One region of the Virgibacillus byunsanensis genome, then DNA from elsewhere that is predicted to be linked to it. Evidence: predicted binding sites of a transcription regulator. Region 1 holds the regulator's gene; the other holds the start of a gene.

What was found. The regulator LexA, encoded in region 1, represses DNA repair genes until DNA is damaged. The targets are predictions, from matches to a motif close to CGAACATATGTTCG.
Region 2: the regulator LexA is predicted to act here: its motif matches at 10,425-10,438, upstream of ACFQ3N_RS17640 (DNA polymerase IV).

The regions. Positions count from the first base shown of each region.
Region 1 is NZ_JBHTKJ010000012.1:87,899-101,005, reverse strand. Features, by position in the region: gene miaA (tRNA (adenosine(37)-N6)-dimethylallyltransferase MiaA) at 1-301, shown strand, start outside; gene hfq (RNA chaperone Hfq) at 341-568, shown strand; gene spoVK (stage V sporulation protein K) at 670-1,590, shown strand; gene hflX (GTPase HflX) at 1,678-2,928, shown strand; gene ACFQ3N_RS05685 (methionine gamma-lyase family protein) at 2,921-4,144, shown strand; gene ACFQ3N_RS05680 (MerR family transcriptional regulator) at 4,332-4,724, shown strand; gene glnA (type I glutamate--ammonia ligase) at 4,848-6,185, shown strand; gene lexA (transcriptional repressor LexA) at 6,273-6,896, opposite strand; gene ACFQ3N_RS05665 (YneB family resolvase-like protein) at 7,195-7,833, shown strand; gene ACFQ3N_RS05660 (DUF896 domain-containing protein) at 7,921-8,154, shown strand; gene tkt (transketolase) at 8,273-10,273, shown strand; gene sirA (sporulation inhibitor of replication protein SirA) at 10,424-10,876, shown strand; gene ACFQ3N_RS05645 (YneF family protein) at 10,921-11,142, shown strand; gene ACFQ3N_RS05640 (cytochrome c biogenesis CcdA family protein) at 11,324-12,028, shown strand; gene ACFQ3N_RS05635 (Na(+)/H(+) antiporter subunit B) at 12,103-12,528, shown strand; gene ACFQ3N_RS05630 (response regulator) at 12,553-12,939, shown strand; gene ACFQ3N_RS05625 (CcdC family protein) at 12,964-13,107, shown strand, end outside.
Region 2 is NZ_JBHTKJ010000065.1:41-13,147, reverse strand. Features, by position in the region: gene ACFQ3N_RS17675 (phosphosulfolactate synthase) at 1-262, shown strand, start outside; gene ACFQ3N_RS17670 (VOC family protein) at 289-687, shown strand; gene ACFQ3N_RS17665 (hydroxymethylglutaryl-CoA lyase) at 943-1,848, shown strand; gene ACFQ3N_RS17660 (helix-turn-helix domain-containing protein) at 1,940-2,503, shown strand; gene ACFQ3N_RS17655 (UPF0182 family membrane protein) at 2,840-5,596, shown strand; gene ACFQ3N_RS17650 (hypothetical protein) at 6,435-7,601, shown strand; gene ACFQ3N_RS17645 (metal-dependent hydrolase family protein) at 7,617-8,861, shown strand; gene ACFQ3N_RS17640 (DNA polymerase IV) at 9,149-10,405, opposite strand; gene ACFQ3N_RS17635 (YitT family protein) at 10,589-11,203, shown strand; gene ACFQ3N_RS17630 (MFS transporter) at 11,209-12,426, opposite strand; gene ACFQ3N_RS17625 (DUF3231 family protein) at 12,475-12,975, opposite strand.

The sequences.
Region 1 (13,107 bases):
TGAGATGCTTGTATCTGGACTTCTTGATGAGGTAAATCGATTATTTCAACAAGGATATGAATCGTGTCAATCCATGCACGCGATAGGATATAAAGAATTTATACCTTACTTAAAGGGTGAATGTACATTAGAGGAATCCGTAGAGTTATTAAAACGGAATTCCAGAAGATACGCTAAGCGGCAATACACATGGTTTAAAAATAAGATGGATGTAAAATGGTATTCGATTACACCTGCTACAGTTAATGAAAATTTCAGAATAATTTTAGCTGATTTAGCAGGAATGTTAAAAGAAAAGTAGAAATAGTATGTATACAGATAGAAAAGAGGAGGAAGTGCGATGGCACAAACGGTGAACATTCAGGATCAATACTTAAATCAACTAAGAAAGGACCATATTTCAGTTACCGTATTTTTAACGAATGGGTTTCAATTAAGAGGGGTTATAAAAGCTTTTGATAATTTTACAGTGCTCTTAGAAACTGATGGGAAGCAACAACTGCTATTTAAACATGCAATCTCAACATTTGCACCTGTTAAAAATGTAACACTTGAGAAAAATGATTAACGGACGCATACACGCGTCCGTTTTTAATTGTGTTTAGACATGGGCGTTTGTCACAACTTTTTTATCCACGGCGTATACTAAGGTGACTAAGGAGTGATGACGTGGAGACACAAAAGACACGCAATAAAAATGGGCAAATTAATATCGTGTTAAAAAACAAACGAGAAGTACAATCAGAACAGGTGAGTCCTAAAAATAGCGAAAGTGGTCCATTCTTTCATATAGATCAAGAATTCTCATCATTCATTGGAATGGAAAAACTGAAACAAACAATAAAGGAAATATATGCAACAATAGTTATCAATGAAAAACGTTCGAAAATGGGATTGACATGTACAAAACAAGTGCTTCATATGCTTTTTAAAGGCAATCCTGGAACAGGGAAAACAACTGTTGCCAGAAAACTGGCGAAAATGTATTTTGACATGAATTTATTATCTAAGGGACATTTTATCGAAGCTGAACGGGCTGATTTAGTTGGAGAATATATTGGTCAAACTGCTCAAAAAACACGTTCTGTCATTCAAAAGGCCATGGGTGGAGTATTATTTATTGATGAAGCATATTCATTAGCTCGTGGTGGAGAAAAGGACTTTGGAAAGGAAGCAATTGACACATTAGTAAAACATATGGAAGATAATCATAATGACTTGGTTCTCATACTAGCTGGATATCCATATGAAATGGATCGCTTTCTTACGTTAAATCCAGGATTGAAATCAAGGTTCCCATTTATACTTGATTTTCAGGATTACAATGTTGAACAACTAATAGATATTGCAAGACAAATGCTAGCACTTAGAGAGTATCAGTTATCCAAAGAAGCAGAGTGGAAATTAAGAGACCATTTAATTAAAAAAAGTAATGAAACCCAGCGGAATTTCTCTAATGCACGATATGTTCGAAACATAATTGAGCATTCTATTAGAAAGCATGCAATAAGACTCCTCTGTAATGAAAGTTTTTCAGCAAATGATTTAATACGCATTAACGGGATTGACTTGTGTTTTGATAATCTATAACATCAATAAATTGTTATGACACCTGTACTTTGCTATGATTAAAGCATAAAAGTTCGATTAAATGTCAGGTGAGAGAGGTTGCCGTACATGACAGAAAGAATACTAATCATCGCAGTAAAACAACCAAATCAGAAACAGGAACGATTTGACTCATCTCTAGAAGAGTTAAAATCACTAAGTAAAACAGCGGGTGGTACAGTTCAACAGGTTGTTATCCAAAATAGACAACGAATTCATCCTGCAAATTACCTTGGTGAAGGTAAAATAGATGAGATAACCGAAGAAATAAAGGATCTAGATATAGATTTAGTGATATCTAACGACGAGTTATCAGCAGGTCAATTACGAAATCTTAGCAACAGATTTGGTGTAAGACTGATAGATCGTAGTCAGCTTATACTGGATATATTTGCCCAACGTGCACAAACAAAAGAGGGTAAACTTCAAGTTGAACTTGCACAATTGGAATATATGCTCCCAAGACTTCATGGTCAGGGAGAAGCTATGTCGCGATTAGGTGCAGGTATAGGCACACGTGGTCCAGGTGAGACAAAATTGGAAACCGACCAACGACATATTAGACGCAGAATATATGATGTCAAACGACGCTTAAAGCTCGTTGTTGGTCAACGTGAACAGTACCGTAAGCGCAGGAAGACCAACCAGGCTTTTCAAATTGCTATTGTGGGCTATACTAATGCAGGTAAATCAACTTTGTTTAATCGTTTAACAAAGGGGCAATCACTAGAGGAAGACCAACTATTTGCAACTCTAGATCCACTTACAAGACAAATACAGTTACCTTCTGGCTTTCAAACACTAATAACAGATACTGTTGGTTTTCTTCAAGATTTACCTACAGCACTTATTGCTTCTTTCCGCTCTACATTAGAAGAAGTAACGGAAGCAGATTTCATTTTACATGTCGTAGATGCTGCACATCTGGATCAAGTACAACATCAAAAAACGGTTTTAGATCTTTTAAGCGATTTAAATGCAGAAACAATTCCAACGTTAACTGTCTATAATAAGAAGGATCTTATTAATGGCGATTTTATAGCCATGCAGCATCCATATATGGTCATAAGTGCTTTTGACCAATCAGATCTAAACCAGCTCATGTTTAAAATAGAATCTATTCTTAAGGAAGAGTGGGACTTTTATTCGGTTAAAATTGATCCCGAAGAAGGAAAAAACCTTGACCGACTTGCACGTGAAACTATTGTTACACAAAGGTATTTTGATGAAGAAGGTTCTACATATATAGTTAAAGGATACATGAGAAGTAGTCACCCGTTGAAAAGTTTATTAAAGGAGAAACCAAACAGTAATGATTGAAGAACTAGTAAAACAAGCAGATAGAGATTGTAGTGAACAACATAAACTGGTTAATCAAATAGTTGAACATAATCAGAAGCGTGTACTGGATTCATTTAAAAACAACAGAGTTAGTGATAGCCATTTTAATTCAACAACCGGTTATGGATATGACGATTTTGGACGAGATGTATTAGAAGCGGTATATGCTGACGTGTTCGGTGGCGAGGATGCTCTTGTACGACCACAAATTGTATCCGGAACACACGCTATTTCGACAACGCTTTTCGGTCTTTTACGTCCTCAAGATGAACTATTATATATTACAGGAAAACCTTATGATACCCTAGAGTCGGTTATAGGTAAAACAGGTGTTAATACGGGATCGCTACTAGATTACGATATAGTATATAACGAAGTAGAGTTAAGACAGGATGGTAGTGTTAATTACAGTGAGATAAGCAAGAACATATCTTTCAAAACAAAGGTCGTTGGGATCCAGCGATCTAAAGGATATGATGATCGACCATCATTTTCCATAAGTGATATGGAAAAAATGATAACGTTTGTTAAAGAAATAAATCCAGAAATTATAGTATTTGTAGATAACTGCTATGGTGAATTTGTTGAAAAGAGGGAACCATTACATATAGGAGCAGATATCATTGCTGGATCATTAATAAAAAATCCAGGTGGAGGGATTGTACGGGCTGGTGGATACATAGTAGGGAAGAAAGAACTCGTATTACAATGTGGACACAGACTTACCGCTCCTGGACTAGGAAAGGAAACTGGTGCAACATTACATATGTTGCAGGAAATGTTTCAAGGATTTTTTCTAGCTCCTCATGTCGTTGGAGAAGCATTAAAAGGGGCTATATTTACATCGAGACTATTGGAACTAATTGGTTATAATACATCACCTGGTTATAATACGACCCGAACAGATCTAATTCAATCCGTTACATTTCAAAATGCTGAACAAATGGTAGCATTTTGCCAAGTTATACAGCAGAATTCTCCCGTTAATTCATTCGTGACCCCTTATCCAAGTGAAATGCCAGGGTACACAGATGACGTTATTATGGCTGCAGGAACATTTATTCAGGGCGCAAGTTTAGAACTGACAGCAGATGGCCCTTTAAGAGAACCCTACACTGCCTTTGTGCAAGGGGGGTTAACATATGCCCATGTAAAAATTGCCTTGCAAGAAGCGATAAAACACCTGTTAGAATAGGTGAAAGATGAAGAGTTGGTTAACACAACTCTTTTTGCTTTACTTCTATGTCAACCTAATCAAGTACAAAAGGTTTTTGTTAAAAATACTTACGCCCCCATATATGTTAGGATAGTTAACATTGTTTTGACAAAGTAGTTAACATATTGTATACTTTAAAATATAATAAGGAAAGGGGTTATGCATGATGGACGATCAGGAGCGTCGTTCTATGCCCTTATTTTCAATAGGTATAGTTAAACAGCTTACAGAATTAACAGCCAGACAAATTCGATATTACGAAGAACATAAATTAGTGCATCCAGCTAGAACGAGTGGGAATCAACGATTGTTCTCTTTTAATGATGTAGATCGCCTACTTGAAATTAAAGATTTATTGGATAAAGGCATTAATATGGCCGGCATTAAACTCTTACTTATCAAAGAGGAACAACCTAGCAATACTTACACAGAAGAAGCTCCAGACCAAACATTAACTGATAAAGAATTACGTAAATTACTCAGAAATGAATTGATCCAAGCTGGTAGATTTGGAAAGTCAAGTCTAAGACAAGGAGAGCTATCAAGGTTTTTCCACTAGACCCGAACAGGTAAGAGATAGCGCTTTAACCTAAAAGGTTTTCTTATTCAGTCAAACAACTATATGTTTAATACTTTTTTAAGTGTTAATATAAATTTCCATTAAAAAATAGGAGGAGAATACATGAGTTCTACTTTAACTAAAGAACAGATTATGAAAATGATTGACGAAGAAAACGTACGTTTTATCCGTCTACAATTTACGGATATGCTAGGTACAATCAAGAATGTCGAGATTCCATTAAGTCAATTGGATAAAGCATTTGATAACAAGATGATGTTTGATGGATCATCTATTGAAGGGTTTGTTCGAATTGAAGAATCAGATATGTATCTACGTCCTGATTTAAGTACATTTGTTGTATTTCCTTGGACATCTGACAAAGGAAAAGTAGCACGCTTTATTTGTGATATTTATAATCCAGACGGTACACCGTTTGAAGGGTGTCCTCGTTATAACTTAAAACGTAACTTAGTGAAAATGGAGGAGCTTGGATTCTCTGCATTTAACATTGGGACAGAACCAGAATTCTTCTTGTTTAAATTAGACGAGAAAGGTGATCCTTCATTAGAATTAAATGATAGAGGCGGTTACTTTGACTTAGCACCTACCGACTTAGGTGAAAACTGTCGACGTGATATCGTTTTAGAGCTAGAAGAAATGGGATTTGAAATTGAGGCATCTCACCATGAAGTTGCACCTGGACAGCATGAAATAGATTTTAAGTATTCGGATGCAGTTAAACATGCTGATGATATTCAGACGTTTAAATTAGTTGTTAAAACAATTGCAAGGAAACACAATTTACATGCTACATTTATGCCAAAACCACTTTTTGGTGTTAATGGTTCTGGAATGCACGTAAATATGTCACTATTTAAAGATGGCGAGAATATGTTTTTTGATAAATCTGGTGAAATGGAGCTAAGTGATGTTGCATACCAATTTACTGCAGGAGTCATTAAACACGCAACAAATTTCACTGCAGTAACGAATCCAACTATTAATTCATATAAAAGACTCGTTCCTGGATACGAAGCACCTTGTTATGTGGCTTGGTCTGGAGCAAATAGAAGTCCATTGATTCGAATTCCTTATTCACGTGGTTTAAGTACACGAATTGAAGTGAGAAGTGTTGATCCATCAGCAAATCCATATATGGCGATGGCGGTATTATTAGCTTCAGGATTAGATGGGGTTGAAAACAAACTAACTCCTCCTACTCCAGTTGACCGAAATATTTACGTAATGGATCGTGCAGAGCGTGAGAAAAATGGTATTAAAGATTTACCTGCTACATTAATAGACGCTTTAGAAGAGATGCAAAAAGATAGTACCATTGTAAATGCACTAGGTGAACATTTATTTGAACACTTCATCGAAGCAAAGGAAATTGAATGGGATATGTTCCGTACAACTGTACACCCGTGGGAACGCGAACAATATCTAACTTCATATTAAAGCTTGAAGTTAAATAATTTAGTAATACTAAAGAACCCCTTGATAAAAAATATATCAAGGGGTTTCTTAATGTAAATCATAATCCGATTAATGAATGTTTCGATACAACCCTATCACTTTTCCAAGGATCGTTACATTTCGGTAAATCAATGGTTCCATTGTGGCGTTTTCTGGTTGCAGACGGATATGATCCTTCTCTTTGAAAAAGCGTTTTACAGTTGCTTCATCTTCCTCTGTCATTGCTACAACAATGTCACCGTTTTGTGCAGTATTCTGCTGCTTCACGATAACCATATCCCCATCCAGGATACCAGCTTCTATCATGCTTTCACCTTCAATAACAAGTACGAATACATTCTCATCTGGTCCTGCACTTGAGCTTGGTAAAGGAATAAATTCATCGATATTTTCAACTGCTGTTATTGGTATACCTGCTGTAACTTTACCGATTACTGGAGCATAGCGTGCTTCTTCTCTAGGTATGCTACTTCCCTCTGATAGATTAAGAACTTCAATCGCTCTTGGTTTAGTAGGATCTCTTCTTATGAATCCTTTACTTTCTAACCTTGATAAATGCCCGTGTACAGTAGAACTTGAAGCCAAACCAACAGCTTCAGCTATTTCTCTAACAGAAGGTGGATAACCTTTATGCGATACTTCCTCTTTAATGTAATCCAGTATTGTTTGTTGTCTTTTTGAAAGTTTTGTCATCTAGCGAACACCTCGCGCATAGGATTTATTAATGATAGTTTATCACTTGGTATATGAAAAAGCAAACATTCGTTCGCGAATCTGTTGACAAGATCATATGTTCGGTTTAGAATGATATCAGAGATGAACACGAACAAAAGTTCTTACTTTATTTGAAGGGGCTGATTTATATGTTTGAAAAAGTGACAAAAACGGATGTATTTTATTTAGTTTCTTTTGCATTGACGTTAGGATTTTTATATTTCACAATGATAACTAGCGCATAATATATGTGATTTTATAGTAAGGAGTAATTGGGTTGAATGCTATTATTTATTGTCGAGTAAGTACAGATAAAAAAGAACAAGAAACCTCATTAAAAAGACAAAGAGAAGAACTGACTGCTTTGGCAAGTAAAAACCAATTTACTGTTTTTGATTGTATTGAGGAACAGATGAGTGGTTATGAAATAGACCGGGAAGGTATTTTTAAAATGCTAGATTACTTTTCATCCGGTAAAGCAGACATCCTACTCATACAAGATGAGACACGACTAGGTCGCGGTAATACTAAAATTGCTTTATTTCATCAACTGCAGAAATTAAACATTACCATTTATACAGGTAGCCATGACGGAGAACTGGTATTATCTGAGTCAGATTCAATGGTTCTACAAATAGTAGGTATTGTAGAAGAATACCAGCGTAAGTTACATAACACGAAAATCAAACGAGGTATGAAAAAAGCAGTTGATAACGGATTTGATCCGACACAAAACTTTTCAAACAAGTTTAAAGCACCTGGAAGGGAACGAATTGAATTCCCAATTGAAGAAGTGGTACGATTAAGGGAAAATAAACTTTCTTTCGATGAGATTACAAAGACTCTTAATGGGCTAGGATTTTCTGTTTCCAAAGCAACTGTACACCGTCGTTTCCAGGAGTACCAAAATGCTTGAATATAACCAATAGAAAGCGTAATATAAAAAAGCAAGAACTGCACTTTAGTTCTTGCTTTTTCTATGTTTCAAAGGAGGATGAGCTAAATGATTTCTGAAGAAAAATTACAACGGATAAATATACTTGCCAAAAAAGCAAAAAACAGTGGTTTAACATCAAAAGAAAAAGAAGAGCAACAAGAGTTGAGACAAGAGTATCTAAAAAATGTAAGAAAGTCTTTTAAAAACCAATTTAAAACGATGACCGTAATGGATCCAGAAGGAAATGATGTAACTCCCAAAAAGGTTAGAGATATGCAAGAACGAAATAAGAAACATTAACTTGTTTTTCACTTTTTCAAGATGTTTCTGTTATTGCTTGTTACTAGCTATGTTTCATTATAGAATGAGAAAGGATACAGTAAGCCAGTAAGCCTTTAAAATTGAAAGGGGAATTTTCATGGTAAAAAACGTTGAACAACAATCAATTAATACAATACGTACACTATCAATTGATGCAATCGAAAATGCTAACTCTGGACACCCAGGTTTACCAATGGGTGCTGCTCCTATGGCGTATACGTTATGGACAGACTTTATGAATCACAATCCAAAACATTCAAAATGGTTTAATAGAGATCGATTCGTATTATCAGCAGGTCATGGTTCCATGCTGTTATACAGTTTACTGCATTTGTCCGGGTATGATGTAACGATTGATGACTTAAAGAATTTCCGTCAATGGGATTCTAGAACACCTGGGCATCCAGAAGTTCATCACACAGATGGTGTAGAGGCAACAACTGGACCATTAGGTCAAGGTTTAGCAATGTCTACTGGTATGGCTATGGCAGAGGCACATTTATCTGCTAAATATAACAAAGATGACATTTCCATCATTGATCATTATACGTATGCGCTTGTTAGTGATGGAGACTTAATGGAAGGTATATCACATGAATCAGCATCATTAGCAGGTCATTTAGGTTTAGGTAAACTTATTGCATTATATGATTCAAACGATATTTCCTTAGACGGTGAATTAGATCGTGCGTTTTCAGATAATACAGACCAACGATTTAAAGCATATGGTTGGCAAGTAATTCGTGTTGAGGATGGAAACGATACCCAAGCATTAAGAAGTGCAATTACGGAAGCTCAAAAAACTACTGATCAGCCAACATTAATTGAAGTGAAAACAGTGATAGGATATGGTTCACCAAACAAATCTGCTTCAGCTGCATCACATGGTGCGCCACTTGGTAAAGATGAAGTTCAATTAACAAAAGAAAACTATGAGTGGACACATGAAGAATTTCATGTTCCTGAAGAAGTGTATGCTGATTTTAAAGAAAAGATCGTAAAAAATGGGGCAGATGCCGAAGATAATTGGAACCAATTATTTGCAGCTTATAAAGAGAAGTACCCGGAATTAGCAAGTGAATTGAAACTTGCAATGAATGGGGAACTTCCTAATGATTGGGAAAAGAACTTGCCAGTTTATGAAGCCGGCAAAGATAAGCTTGCCACTAGAGCATCATCTGGAGAAGTTTTAAATGAAATAGCAAAAGCTGTTCCTTACTTTTTTGGCGGAAGTGCAGATTTAGCTGGATCTAATAAAACAACAATTAAAGATGAAGAAGATTTTTCTAGAAATAACTATGCTGGAAGAAATGTATGGTTTGGTGTTCGTGAATTCGCCATGGCAGCAGCATTGAATGGTATGGCGTTACATGGTGGACTTAAAGTATATGCAGGTACATTCTTTGTGTTTAGTGACTATCTAAGACCTGCTGTTAGATTATCAGCAATTATGAATACGCCTGTAACATATGTGTTTACACATGACTCGGTTGCTGTTGGTGAAGATGGCCCAACTCATGAACCTATCGAACAGCTGGCTTCATTACGTGCTATGCCAGGTCTATCATTAATCAGACCAGCAGATGGAAATGAAACACAAGCTGCATGGAGACTTTCTTTAGAATCTAAAAAGCCAACAGCATTAGTATTAACTAGACAAGGCTTACCTACATTAGAAGGAACTAAGGAAAATGCTTATGAAGGTGTTAAGAAAGGGGCATATGTAATAAGTGCTTCTGAGAAAGATACACCTGACGCTTTATTATTAGCTACTGGTTCTGAGGTACAATTAGCAGTAGCATCTCAAGGCGCATTAAGAGAAAAAGGTATAGATGTTAGTGTGGTTAGTATGCCATCATGGGATCGCTTCAATGAACAAGATGAGTCCTATAGAAATTCAGTCATCCCACCTGAAGTTAAAAATAGAGTAGCAATTGAAATGGGTTCACCGTTCGGTTGGGAACGCTATGCCGGAGAAAACGGTTTAGTATTAGGAATTGATACATTTGGCGCTTCTGCTAATGGTGATAAAGTAATAGAGGAATATGGATTTACAGTAAACAATGTTGTAAAACATGTTGAATCATTTATTAAATAACGGAAGAAAAAGATGGTGCTTGTTTATACAAAGTACCATCTTTTTTATTTTGCTTAAACTTTCGACAAAACTAGTGCTATTTCATTTCATAATATGACATAAATTTTAGTAAGAATACGTATAATGAAATATAATAGAGGAGGGATTTTGTTGAAAAATTATACTATCTATTGGATTCAAGAAGAAATAGGCAATCATTTCTTTCACAAATGTGATGTGTTATATAGATTTTTTAAAACATATGAAAACGAAAATAATAGAGTAGACTTAAATGGTCAGTTTCGTTATATTACTAAAGATGTTCCTAAAGAATTAGTGCGGGCTTATATCAAGAATTATTATAGGAATACCAATTCTATTAAAATGAATGGTGATACAATAGAAATATACACTGACCGTCAATATATTTCTTTACATATTCACCAAAAACATATAAAATTCCAATGTGACATGTTACATGAGGCAGAATCACTATTATTTCCTACTTTACGAGCATTTCAGCCGTTTTTATTTATTATAGGAAATGAAAATTATGGTTGGATTTCACCAGTAACCAAGAAGAGAGAGCAAAAACTAGAACAAGTATTGTATTCTTTTCTTTAATTTACTATACTGAATGAGAGACAACACGAAGGAGGAAAGCTGGAATGGGCACGATTTGGGTCGTATTAATTGCAATTGGAGCATTGATTGCTGGTGTTGCTCTTGGATTCTTTATCGCAAGAAAATACATGATGAATTATTTAAAGAAAAACCCACCAATTAATGAACAAATGCTAAGAACTTTAATGATGCAAATGGGACAAAAACCATCGCAAAAGAAAATCAATCAAATGATGCGTTCTATGAATAATCAAACAGATAAATAGTAATGATCGATTATTTTAAGGAAGAGCATTCTCTATTAAACCCCTTGTTATCTAGGTAACAAGGGGTATACTATATTTAAGGTGCAAAAAAGGTTTCGATTTATTGTCATAATCATTTGTAATGTATGCAATATCTTTCTGTTACAATAAATGCGAGTAATTAACTTAGGAGGATATGTATATGTCTGAAATTAATATATTCTTGGCGTTTGGGGCAGGTTTTTTATCTTTTATCTCGCCTTGTGTATTACCTCTATATCCAGCATTTTTATCCTATATAACAGGGATGAGTGTTAGCGAAATAAAAGAAGATAATAAAATGTTAAACAAAAAAAGTTTATTACATACTATTTTCTTTTTACTTGGATTTTCAAGTATTTTTATTATGATAGGATTTACAACATCGTTTGTATCCGATTTTCTTTTAACGTATAAAGAAATTATAAGACAGATCGGAGCAATTTTAATTATATTCTTCGGTCTAGTTATTGTGGGTATTTTTAACTTCCAATTTCTAATGAAGGATAAAAAAATAACATTTAAAAATAGACCTGCAGGATTCTTTGGGTCATTCATTATCGGTATGGCATTTTCCTTAGGGTGGACACCATGTACAGGACCAATTTTGGCAATTGTTTTATCACTTGCTGCGACAAATCCAGATTTAGGTATGGTCATGATGATCAGTTATATTTTAGGGTTCTCAGTACCATTTCTAATTTTATCGTTCTTCATTGGGAAAATGAACTGGATCAAAAAAAATAGTGCTCGATTTGTTAAAATTGGTGGTTATATCATGATTGTTATGGGGGTTGCATTATTCTTTGATTGGATGACAAAGCTTACTTCTTATTTAGCAGGAATATTTGGATTTACTGGTTTTTAAATGTAATGAAAATGGATTTTCTATATAATTTGTATTATGATAATAGGTAGGAATAGTATAAAGGGGCATTTTATATGTATAAACCGAATGATCTCATTTTACGCACAACTACTTCGTTAATTGCCTTTATTTTATTAGGATTTGCTATATACTTATTGTTAGCAGGTCATAACTCACCCGGGGGCGGATTTGTTGGTGGATTAATGACTGCTTCAGCAATATTACTCATGTATATGGCATATGGCTTAGAAGCTGTAAAGAAAATTATACCAATTAATTTCAGGACTATGATTTCAGTTGGCTTATTAATTGCTGTTGCAACAGGAATTGGAGCTTTTATTTTTGACGCGCCTTTTTTAGCACAGACATATGATTACTTTGTTTTTCCTATATTTGGAGAAATTGAGCTAGCGACTGCTATGTTATTTGATATTGGTGTATATCTTACTGTACTGGGTGTAACGATCACGATCATTGTAACTATTGCAAATGATCAATAACTATTATTGGGGGGTAATAATAGAATGGCGAGAATACTAGTAGTTGACGATGCTAACTTTATGAGATTAACTTTAGCGAGCATTTTGAAAAGGGAAAACCATGAAATTGTTGGTGAAGCAGAAAATGGTGAAGAAGCCGTTAAGCAATTTGAAAAACTAAAGCCAGACTTAGTTACAATGGACATAACAATGCCAGTAATGAACGGAATTGATGCACTTAAAGCGATTAAGCAACTGGACTCTGAAGCAAGGATTGTTGTTTGTTCCGCTATGGGACAACAGAAGGTGGTTGTAGAAGCTATTGAACTCGGTGCAAAAGATTTTGTCGTTAAACCTTTTGACGAAAATCGGGTATTAGAAACGGTTAGTCGTGTGTTAAACGAATCTGAAATAACAAGCACCAATAGTTAGTGAACAGGGAAGAGTGATTTTTACATGTTTTGGATAGTAGCAAGTACAATTGTTGCTGCTTTTATGGCCGTTGTTATGATTTTTGTTCGGTTAAAAGCTGCGAAAGAACCAGCCTCTGTTAAAAAAATTATCTTACCGCCACTATTTATGAGTACAGGGGCATTCATG
Region 2 (13,107 bases), on a different contig from region 1:
AGTAATTACCGAAGCAAGAGAGAGCGGCACGAGTGGAATGTGCTCCGAAGATGGAGATATTCGGATGGATATCTTTGATCAATTGACTAACTCTGGTATTCCTTTTGAAAGACTTATTTTTGAGGCGCCAACTAAGAAAATGCAAACCTTTTTTATTCAGCAAGTGGGACCAAACGTTAATCTTGCCAACATAGCTTTATCAGATGTCATTTCACTAGAGACGTTACGGTTAGGATTGCGATCTGATACATTTCATCAGTAATTGGATAATTTTTGAGGAGGAATAAAATGCGACAAACAAATAAAGTGTTTCATTTGGCAATTCCATGCAAGGAGTTAAATGAAACAGTAGATTTTTATGAAAAATTAGGATGCAAGCTTGCTAGAAGATATGATGACCGTGTAACGTTTGATTTTTTTGGAGATCAAGTCGTATGTCATTTAAGTCCTGACGAAGTAGATGAAGCCCCTAACATGTACCCTCGTCACTATGGTATTACGTTTTTAGAAAAGGGAGAATATGATCAAGCATTAGAATCTGCAATTCGTGATGAACTTTCATTTTTTAAAACCCCAATGGTACGGTTTGAAGGGAAAAAAGAAGAACACATGACATTTTTTCTGGTTGATCCAGCAAACAATTTACTGGAGTTTAAGTACTATCATAATCCTGACATGGTTTATTAAATGAAATGGTACCCCAAAAAACTTGGGGTACCATTTCACACTTCAACTAGTATTAGTTGACATTTTCGGAATATTTATTATATAGTATATTCAACAATGTTGAATAAAAGGAAACACGATTGAATATCTATAAAATAGGGTAAGGTATAGTAGAAGCAAATATATATTTTTAACGAACTGAAAGCGCATTCATTTTCGAGAAATCTTTTTCAGCTTTTTAATTCATTTTTTCATAACGAACAGGAGGGGAAAAAGATGGCGAGTCGACCAAAATTTGTTCAGATAAAAGAAGTTGGACCTCGTGATGGTCTGCAAAATGAGAAGAAACAAGTCACGACGGAGGATAAGATTGCATTTATTGATATGCTATCTGATTCGGGTATAAAAGAAATAGAGTATTCATCATTTGTTCATCCAAAATGGATTCCACAATTATCAGATGCTTATGAAGTCGGAAAGGGAATTAAGCGTAAGCCAAATGTCCGTTATTCCGCGCTTATCCCGAACATGAAAGGGTTGGAACTAGCTTTAGACGCGGGTATTGATGGTGCATCCATTTTCATGTCTGCAAGTGAGATGCATAATAAAAAGAACATTAATAAAACAATCTCCGAGACGTATCCTGTACTTGGGGAAGTAGTTGGTGAAGCGAAAAAAGCTGGTAAGCATGTAACTGGTTATATTTCTACCGTGTTTGATTGTCCATTTGAAGGGAAAATATTACCAGAAAAAGTAATGGAAGTTTGTGATCATTTATTTAAAGCTGGAGTTGATGATGTATCGCTGGGTGATACGATTGGGACTGCCGTTCCATCTCAGGTAGAACAATTGCTCGAGGAAATATTAAATAGGTATCCAAAAGAAAGAATCATCATGCATTACCACGATACAAGAGGAATGGCAATTGCGAACATCTTGACTTCGCTTAAATATGGAATCACTCGCTTTGACAGCTCAGTAGGAGGGCTTGGAGGCTGTCCATACGCCCCTGGTGCAGCTGGCAACGTTGCGACAAACGATGTGCTTTATCTGTTACATGGCATGGGTATTAAAACAGGTATACAGGAAGGTGACATGCAGAAAGCTGCCTTTTTCATGCAGAGCAAGTTGGGAAAGACCCTACCAAGTAAGTCAATGACTTACGCAGCAGCTCAGCAATAGTTATTATTTCCTACCCCTATTCTTGACGGATTTAACGTACTATTCTATTATAGTAAACACTTGGACTGTACGGAGGGGAAAGGGGAAGATTGTGATAGACATACAACACATTGGGCAGAAATTTAAAGAAGCCCGCTTACGCAACAAAAAAACACAGCAGCAAATAGCAGATGAATGTGGTATTTCTAAAAGCTTACTATCTAAAATTGAAAATGGCCAAACATCTTCAGCAGTGGCCACCCTTTCTAAAATATGCGAGTCATTGGATGTACCTCTTTCTTGGGTGCTGGATGGCCATCCAGAAACAGATCTGATGGTGCTAGCGAAAACGGATAGACAGTTCAAAGTTGGTGATGAGAATATGGGCTACTCATTTGAACTACTTGCAAATAGATCCCGTTTTTCCAGTATCGAACCAACCATTGTGCATGTAACACCGAAAGATACGAATCAGCGTGTCGAGCCATACACCCATTCTCAGGATGAATTCATCTATATTTTAGAAGGGTCAATCAGTCTGCTTTATGATGGTGAAAAGCGTCATATGGAGCAGGGAGACACTGCTTATTTTAAGGGCAAAAATCCCCATCTATTTGTACCGGTGGATAATAAAGGTGCCAAAGTATTAACCATTTTTATAGAAGACACGTATTAAAGTAAGATATGAAACCTGGGTCTGAAAGAATCAAAGACTCGGGATTTTTTGTGAGTAATGAATGTATAGCTTGAAAGTTATGTATATTTATTTACAGAATCAGCCACGTTCAGCTTCAGCGCCTAGACACTCGAGACATAAGCAGTTCGACTCCGTGTGGCAAAGGCATCCACACTACGCGACCTGCTTATGCTTGTCGTGTCTTTCAAGGCACTTGCGCTTTTTTTGTCTTACCTGAAACTTTATTCTTACGTGAACGTACGTAAGAGAAGAAAGAAAGCTATATATCTGATATCATAGTATAGAATAACATGAAAGAATAGTAGGGGGACAAACATGGATTTTGGTGAAAATGTATCGGAAGAACAGATAAAAAAATGGAAAAAGAGATTGAAGCCAATTGGCTTTGCAATTGGATTTATAATCCTTTTGTTAATTGTAGGATTAATTGCATCCCAATGGTTTACCGACTACATATGGATGAACTCCCTTGAATTTGGGGAAGTATTTATAACTATTTTTAGTAGTAAGATAGTGCTTGGAGTAATCGGCTTTCTACTATTTTTAGTAGTTACTTATTTCACACTTTGGTGGATCAGGCGCTCATATCTTGGTCATTTTGACGGGCATCAGCTGCCACCTATTATGTTAAGCCGTAAAAAGAGCACTGCTATAATAGCGGTTGTTGCAATCTTTGTTGGAGCTATTGGCAGCTCCGTTGTACAGGGGATTGGTTGGGAGTCTGCACTAAAACTATTAAACCATGCTTCTTTTGGTGAAACAGACCCGTATTTTAACTTGGATATTTCTTTTTACGTGTTTGTATTGCCCTTTTTAAAATTTATTGTGAACCTGTTACTGGGTTTAAGTATTTTTATTTTGCTTCTGGAGATCGGAGCTTATTCTGTATTTAATATGTACCGCTCCAGCAGATCAGCCCAGTTACATATGGGTGTAACACTCGGAATTATCGGTTTACTTTTAGCATGTACGCATCTACTTGATCCATATGATACATTGTTAACGAATCAGGTAAACATCTTTCAGGAAAGTGTGGTTCACGGTTTAAGTTATACAGATCAGCTTATCAATATTCCTAAGGCTTATGTCTTAGCTGCAGCAGCGATAATTGGAACTGTTTGGATGATTATAGCTTTGAACCGAAGAAGGGTAGAGGCAATGGCAACTCCTATTATTGCCTATGTAGCGTTGATAATTGTCGGTCAATTGGCATCTGTTGTCGTACAGAATTATATCGTATCACCTAATGAATTTTCTAAAGAAACTCCTTATTTAGAACATAACTTATCCTATACGAGAGATGCTTATGAGCTTGGTCAAATTGAGGAGAAAGATCATCCTGGTAACTATTCGTTAGATGAGGATATGGTAGAACGTAATGAGATGACAATTGATAATATACGAATTAATGATGTAAGACCATTACTGGAAGTGTACAATCAAATTCAGACATTCCGTACGTATTATGAATTTAATGATATCGATATCGACAGGTATGAAATTGATGGAAACTATGAACAAGTTTTTGTTGGTGCAAGGGAATTAAATACAAATGACCTTCCATCCCAAGCAAAAACATGGGTTAACCAAAACCTGAGATATACACATGGATATGGTATAGCTATGAGTCATGTTAATAAAGTAACTGCACAAGGACAACCGGAATATATGATGGAGGATCTTCCGCCTGAGGGAGTATTAGATATTGAACGGCCACAGATTTATTTCGGGGAAGAAAATTCTCAGAATGTAATTGTCAATAGTAAGGTAGATGAATTTGATTATCCGTCAGGTGATCAAAACGTATCATCTCGGTTTGATGCAGATACTGGTATTCCATTAGCTGGAATAAATAGGCTCCTATTTGCACTTAATGAAGGTTCCTTCCGAATGCTTATATCTGATCAGGTCTCAGGTGACAGTCAATTACTAGCTACACGAAACATTATGGATCGCGTAAATAGGATCGCACCATTTTTCGACTATGATACCGATCCGTATATATTTGTTCGTGATGATGGAAGTCTTGCCTGGATCATTGATGCCTATTTAACTGCTGAACGTTATCCTTATGCGGAACCTTATCAAGGAGACAACAGTTATGTTAGAAACTCAGTTAAAGTTGTTGTTGATGCTTACACTGGTGAAGTCGATTACTATGTTGTACAACCAGACGATCCAGTTCTGCAAACGTACCAGAATATGTTCCCGGATTTATTTACAGAAGAGGTGCCAGAGGATGTGCAAGCACACTTCCGTTACCCTGAAAATCTATTCTCGATTCAGGCAGATATGTATCGTACGTATCATATGGATAATCTAGAAGTATTCTATAATAGGGAAGATATTTGGCAGATCCCAACAGAAAAATATTTTAACGAAGATATTCAAATGGAACCTTATTATATAACGATGAAATTACCTGAAAGTGATGAGGAAGAATTTATTCTGATGACGCCGTTCACACCAAACAATCGGCAAAATATGATTTCGTGGATGGGTGTTCGTAATGACGGGGAAAACTATGGTGAGCTATTTGTCTACCGTTTTCCAAAACAGACAAATGTTTACGGCCCGCAACAGATTGAAAATAGAATCAATCAGAGCAGTGAAATTTCTGAACAACTGAACCTTTGGTCGCAAGGTGGCTCACAAGTTATACGTGGTAATCTACTGGCTATTCCAATAGAAGATACGGTTATGTATGTTGAACCGATTTATATTGAATCATCCAATACGACTTCATTGCCTGAAGTACAACGGGTGGTAATAGCTTATGAAAATTATATCGTCATGGAAAGAACGTTTGATGAAGCACTTGAAAAGATAATTGATTTAAGTGCAGGACGAATTGATGATGATTTGACAGTTCCAGATATTCCGGATGAAGAAACTGGTGAAGAAACGGAAGAACCTGAAGATCCAACCCAGCCGATTTTAAATGCAGAAGAATCTCTGCAGGAGCTTTCCGATTTATTTAGTTCTTATCAGAATGCTCTTTCTGACGGAGAATGGGAACGAGCTGGAGAAATAATGTCAGAAATTGAAAGTCGTTTAAGTGAATTAGAATAGTTTAGCAAAAAAGTGTTCCGAAATGGGATAACGGGTTCCGTTACCTATCACAAACATTAAAAGTGTAATGTAAAATGACCATCAAATTGTATGCTAATTTGATGGTCATTTTTTGTTGGTGTGATTGCTCAGGAAGAGCAGTCGCTTCTTGTGTAAACGAGGTAGATAATAGACGAACGAATTTTAAGCGGACCTCAGTGCCCTTATTCGTGTCCAAAACAGTGATTTTTAAGGCCAAGCGGACTCAGGGGATCTTATTGCATAAAAAAACAGCTATAACTCCTAGAACTGTTACAAATAAGGTCTTCTGAGTCCGGCAACAGCGATAATTATACATAATGAAAGGAAATAAGATCCAATGAGTCCTCAAAAAAGATAGGCTGTCTTATGTTCAAGCAGTGTAATTTCTATTTAATTAACGGGTGTAAGCAATTGAAAATAAATTCAAGAAAAATCTCAGTTAATGGAACTGAGATTTTTTTACTTTTAACTACAGATCCATTGCAATTAGGTATGCATTTCATAGTGTAATTTTGAGTTTTGTGATAGGGAACGGAACCCGTCGGAAATTGGAGCGTTTTTTTGATGAGAAAAAAATTTAAATTTTTTTATTTGAAATTATTTCCTCCTGCAAAAAAATAGTAATCACTTAATATAAAAATAGTAACCGTTTTCTTTATTGAGGTGTAGCAGTTAACCATTTGACCAATTTTCTGACTATATACAATACAGCTACTACAAACATTTCCACTTTGTAAAATAGTCTAAAATAACGGTATAGACAAGTTATATTTAAGGTGTTATATTATTGAGAATTATTTGAAGGGGAGGGATTGTCATGCTAAGTAATCCACTTATAGCTACAGTATTAATTTTTGCATTAATCGCACTAGGAGAATGGCTATCCATCATATCCAGGGCTAGAATTCCAATGCTTCTTACAGCAATGGTAGGTTTTCTGGTTATGGTTTGGACAGGTATTTATCCAGAAGACATTTTAGACAGATCTACGTTTGCAGCATTAGGAGCAGTTCTTGTCGGTCCAGCAATCGTACACATGGGTACAATGATTCCCTTCTCCATGCTTAAAACTCAATGGAAAGCGGCATTGATTGCATTAGGCGGTATTGCCGTATCAGGTATTTTAATTTTGGGTATTATTCCAAAGATCTTTGATTATGCAACAGCAGTTGCCGGAGTAGGCCCAATTAGCGGTGGAATTATTGCATTACTTATTACTTCCGAAAAATTAACGGAAATTGGTATGTCCAGTATTATTGTGATTCCTGCTTTAATTGTTGCTTTTCAAGGCGTAATGGGGATGCCGTTAGCTTTAAATTTCATGAGAAGATATGCATTTAAAATGCAGAAAGAAATGGATGATAATACATTTGTCCCAATGGCTAGTCCAAGTGAGGGTGAAGTGAAGGATGAAAATCACAAAGCCAGTCCACTAAGAGCTAGTATGACTTTGAAATTATTTTATGTATTTGTAGGAGCTTCTATTGGAACAGCGCTTGGTGATGTAACACCAATTGATTTCAGTATATGGTGCTTACTAATTGGTATTATCGGTCTGAGATTAGGTCTGTTTGAGTCTCGCTCACTAGAGAGAGCTAATTCATTTACTATTATCATGATTGCTATTATATTTGTAGTAATAGGAACGATGGCTGATGTAACACCTCAGGATGTAGTAAGTAATTTGCCTAGTATTCTATTCATTTTAATTCTTGGAACATTTGGCATTACATTAGGTGGGTATATCGTATCCAGGTTACTCAAGTGGCATCCATTTAAAGGAATGCCTGTAGCTTTAACAGCTCTGTTCGGCTTTCCGGGGGATTATATCCTTTGTGAGGAAGTTAGCAGAAGTGTAGCCAGAAATGAAGAAGAAGAGAAAAAAATATTCAACGAGTTGTTGGCACCTATGTTAATAGGAGGTTTTACTACTGTTACAGTAGCTTCTGTTGTAGTTGCCGGAATATTAATTCAAACGTTGTAAAGGGAGGAACTCAAAGTGGCAAAAAAGATCGTGAAAAATGGTTTATTGGTTGATGGTAATGGGGGTGAACCGGAAAAAGGTTCTATTGTTGTTGTCGATGGTAGTCGTATCGTTTATGTGGGTGCTGAAAATGATTACCTAGCAACTGGAGAAGAGTCAGTAGTAGATGCACAAGGTGGTACGATTCTTCCAGGTATTATTGATACGCACGTTCATATGATGATGGAATTTTCACCAGTTTCTCAGCGATTGGAAACACCATTTTCATTCAAGTATTACCAGGCAGCTAAGTATCTAGAGAACACACTGCATGCAGGTATTACATCGGTACGGGATGCACTTGGTACAGATTTGGGTGTGAAAAAAGCAATAAAAGAAGGCTTGATTTCTGGGCCTAGATTGCAATTGAGTATTAATGCATTAACCATTACAGGAGGCCATGGTGATGGCTATACGGTTTCTGGTAATACTGTCGACCTATTGGATTCGGACTATCCGGGAATGCCTAGTGGTAAATGTGATGGTGTAGCAGAAGTACGTAAAAAGACACGTGAAATGCTGCGTGCTGGTGCTGAAGTTATTAAAGTTCATGCTACGGGTGGGGTGTTAAGTGCTACTGACCATCCTGAATTTACTCAATTTTCACCGGATGAACTAAAAGCAATTGTGGAAGAAGGCCAATTCAGAAAAGGCGTTAAGGTGATGGCCCACGCCCAAGGTGCTGAAGGAATTAAAAATGCGGTGAGAGCAGGTATACATTCTATTGAACATGGTATCTTTTTGGATGATGAGACAATTGAATTAATGATTGAAAATGGTACCTATTTAGTACCTACTTTACTTGCACCGGTTGCTGTATTGGAAACAGCAGATGAAAAAGGAATGCCCGATTCTGCGGTAGAAAAATCAAAAGAAGTTATTGAACAACATAGAGAAAGCTTCACAAAAGCTTATAAAGCTGGTGTCAAAATTGCGATGGGAACCGATGCGGGTGTTATGAAACATGGTACCAATCTTAGAGAGCTTGGATTAATGGCAGATGGTGGCATGACTCCAATGGAAACGATTGTAGCTTCCACTAAAACGGCAGCTGAATGTTTAGGCTGGGAAGATAAAGTAGGAACGCTAGAACAAGGCAAGCTTGCAGACCTGATTATCGTAAAAGGTAATCCACTAGAGGATATATACTCGCTTGCAGACAATGATACCATTCAGGTTGTTGTCAAAAATGGTAAAGTAGAAAAGAATACCCTTGTTTAAGATATTATTTAGTTAATTAATACTTAAGGCTGTTTTCGTAAAAATTGTTGCTTATGAGAGAATAGATATATTATGCGACGTATCGGCCAGGTTGATTTCCGCTGCGAGCCCGCAGAAAGCGTAGTATTTCTCCGCAACGGTAGCAGAGCACTGATCGTGTTTTCAAGTTACATCGCATTATGTATCAACTATGAAGATAAAAAAAGCAATAATGCAAGCGAAAACAGTCATACTTAAATATGTTGAAAAAGTGCTCTATCATAACGGAGCACTTTTCTTATTTTTGATCATGCTTTATGCCCACCAATTTTTTTGCTTCGTTCTAATGTGATTCCTGCATCTGTATAACTACTAGCTCGTAAAATGGCGTTTGATCCATATTTGTTACGGATGGCATCCATTACATAACCGATGTCGTTTTTCTTTGATCGATCCTCAAATAAATCTAATTGTGTTTCTCCTTTTTCAAATAAATTATCCAAGGTGACATATACACGTCTGATATCACTTTCTCCATCATAGAATTTTTGAAATAGCTGCATACATACCTCATGCATATCCATTGTTACATTGGTGGGAATGGCAATTGACTTGGAACGTGAGAATCCGCCTCCTGTTTCCTGAGAGTAACCGATCCCGAGATGAATGGTTTTGCCAGTCATGTTTGCGCCGCGAGCACGGCGGCATACTTCTTCACAGAGATCAAGAATACAAATAGCGACTTCCTCTTTGGAATAGTCACGTAACAAAGATATTCCATGACCAAATCCCTTTTGTTCTGTTTTAGTGAAGTCACCGAAAACAGGACTTAAATCAATTCCCCATGCGTGCCAATACAATTGCTCACCCATAATGCCAAATCGTTTTTTTAGATGATCTAGTTTAAATCTGGCAATTTGCCCGAGTGTGATGATTCCCATTCGATTAAGATTATGTTTCATTCTGCTACCAATACCCCAAATAACTTCGACAGGAAATGGCCAAAGCTTTTCCTCAACATCCTCATAATGGCATTCCACAATTCCACTATCTGCTTTTTTTGCATGCAAATCCATGACTACTTTTGCGAGAAATTTATTATCACCAATTCCTATAGCGCTCGTAATCCCAAAACTGTCCAGGATGTCTTGCTGGATTTTCCTAGCTACCTGCCAGCGGTCTCCAAAAAGCTTTTCCAATCCATTTACGGTTACCCAGACTTCATCGACAGAATATGGATGAATGGCTTCTTTTGGTACGTACTGATTGATTAGCTTTGTGATTTCAACAGAAACATGAAGATAGTCAGCCATGTGTGCTGAAACGATATGGATTTTCGGGTCATTTGGCAATTCGAAAAAACGACTAACATTGCTGATACCATGTTTTTGTTTTAAGGCTGGGGATGCAGCTAAAACAATGCTGCCTGACCGATTTGGATCTCCTACGACTGCTAATAACGTTTTCATCGGATCCAATCCTAATTTAACGGCTTCCACACTTGCATAGAAAGAACGCATATCAATACAAAGCACATCGTTACGGGGATAAGCTGAATAGTCCATCAAAATTCACCACCAAAATAGAACGTATGTTCCTATTATATGTAGATATATGTAAATTATCAATGGAAATTAATTGTAATGTAATTAAGCATGATTAGGACAAGGGTCGAATAAGCATTAGGAGGGAGAGTTGTCCAAACTAAAAAACAGCGAAGATTTACTGGTCCGAATAAGGGGGATTCCATGAAACAATTTATAACTAAAGGTGGACTAGTGCTAGTAGGAGGAGCATTTCAAGGGTTTGGAATGGGGTTGTTTCTGTTTCCACAGTCAATTCCATCCGGAGGTGCAGGGGGGATAGCGATATTAATTAATCACGGCTTTCACATTAGTATGGGACTCTCTCTTTGGATTGTAAATTTTACCATGTTGATGCTAGCGGTAAAATATATTGGTAAGCGATTTACGTTATGGACGATTATGGGCATTACAGTGACTTCTTTATCCGTTACATTTTTCGCAAGCATCTTTTCCATCCCGTATAGAAATCTTCTATTTGATTTGGTTGTTGGTTCTGTTTTCCTTGGGACAGGGATTGGAATTCTAATGCGTCAGGGGGTATCTAATGGTGGCGTTGGTGTTATTGCTTTTATAATTTCACATGGAAGAAATATTTTACCTGGCAAACCATTGTTCATCATTAATTGCTTTATTTTTCTTACAACAGCAGCAATCATAAGCTGGGAAATCTTCTTTTTTGCTCTCGTAAGTCAATGGATTTCCACGACTGTAGTTGATATTATATGCCGTATTGATAGTTATCAGCCTTACACACTAGGTTGGCGTAAAAAAACATAAATCCTTTATATATATTTATAACGAACAGCGGTTTTTTTATTTTCTTTACCATCTTTTCCTTTTACACGGATTAAGAGTAAAACCAAGAGACCAACAAGCAGGGTAAATGCAGCGATAGATAAAAACATTCCATTCCGTGACCAATCCATTAAGCGAGAGAAGATAGGTGGCCCAACTGCAACACCGAGAAATCGGACAGAACCATATAAAGATGTAACAAATCCTCTTCGCTCCTTTCCAACTGCTCCTGTTATGATACTGTTTACACAAGGTAATATGAGACCTGCACCAACGCTACTAATCGCAAGCACGATAAGAAAAGGAATGAGTTTTTCAAAAAAAACGAGTGTGCCATAGGAAATAGTCATGAGCACAAATCCGATGACGACAATTCGTTTCATTCGTTCTAGATTCTTTCCTATTTTACTTCCGGTCAAATAGGAGGTTGTTACCATAACAAGTAAAGGAATGGCTAAAATAACTCCTTTTAATACTCCCTTAATATCATGCTTTACTTCGAGCATATCTGATAAAAAGAAAAGAATGCCAAAAAGTGTGAATAAACATGTCCCTCCAGCAAGATACGTAGTAAAAAGCCATCTTCCTTCATGCTTAAAAACACCTAACAAGCCACGGACATATTTACGGAAGGGGGGAGGGGCTTGACGATTGCTTTTTTCTTTAATGAAGATCCAGACTAATAGAAGTGAAACAAGACAAATTACTGGGAAAGCAAGAAAAACAGAATACCAAACGATTACCCCTAAAATGGCGCCCAATATGGGTGATATAACTTTACCTAACCCGTTTGATGCTTCAAATATACCAAGGACCCGACTTTGTTCGCCTCCTTTAAATAAATCCCCAGTTAGTGCCATGGCAATAGGGGCAGTCCCCGCTGCACCAATGCCTTGTATCGCTCTTCCTATTAGAATCCATACATACGAATTGGAAAACATGGCAGCAGCAAGTCCTGCAAGCAGACCGCCTAGTCCAAACAAAATAAGTGATGGAATAATAATGATCTTTCTTGAAAACCGATCAGAAAGGTATCCAACGATGGGAATGAAAATAGCTCCTGCTATCGAGAAAACAGTAATAGTTAGACTTACTTGCATTTGAGATAACTTTAATGCAGATTTCATCGCAGGAAAGATCGGAATCAGCATGGAATTTCCTAGTGTCATGATGAGCGGAATGGAACCTATTGCGGCTATTGTCATACTCTTTTTATTTGCTGGCACTTTCTCAACTCCCGAAATATATAATAACTATTTTATGTTGATTGGCGGAGATACAATCCAGCCTTTATCTTTTGTGATTGTTAGAAGTTTAGCTTCATACTCCGCTTTTTGAATATGGAATTCGCCAAACAAAGTTCCGATATCTTTCCGAATCGAAATTCCCATTATATAGCTACACAAAATTCGTCCTGTCATTAATTCCTTTTGAACCAGTCCAGCAATTTCCGGGTCGTTAAACCGAGCTCCAGCGGGGATGTCCTGTAGTTCTACATTTGGTCGATCAGGAGGTGCAGGTGGGAGGCGGATACCGGTTTCCTTTAAAATAGTTTCCACCTGTTGTTCTTCTTGGGTAAATGTATTTTCTAAGAGATCTTCCAAGAATGCTTTTAAATCATGATCACCTGTATGATTAGTTAAGACCTGTAAAGTTACTAACGTTGCTTTCACGCTGTATAAGTAAGACCAGAGATGGAAAACCTCTCCAGAATGAAACGGTTCTTCTTGTTGTTTACCATCTAAAATGCCCAAAAAAAATAACCCCCTTTTTTCCGTATAGTTTCCCAAGGAAGTCAAAAAATATGCCATTCATAAAAAGAATAGACTGTTTCCTGAAGATTGTTGTTTTTGTCACAATAGATATATAATGCGAAGTAACTTGAG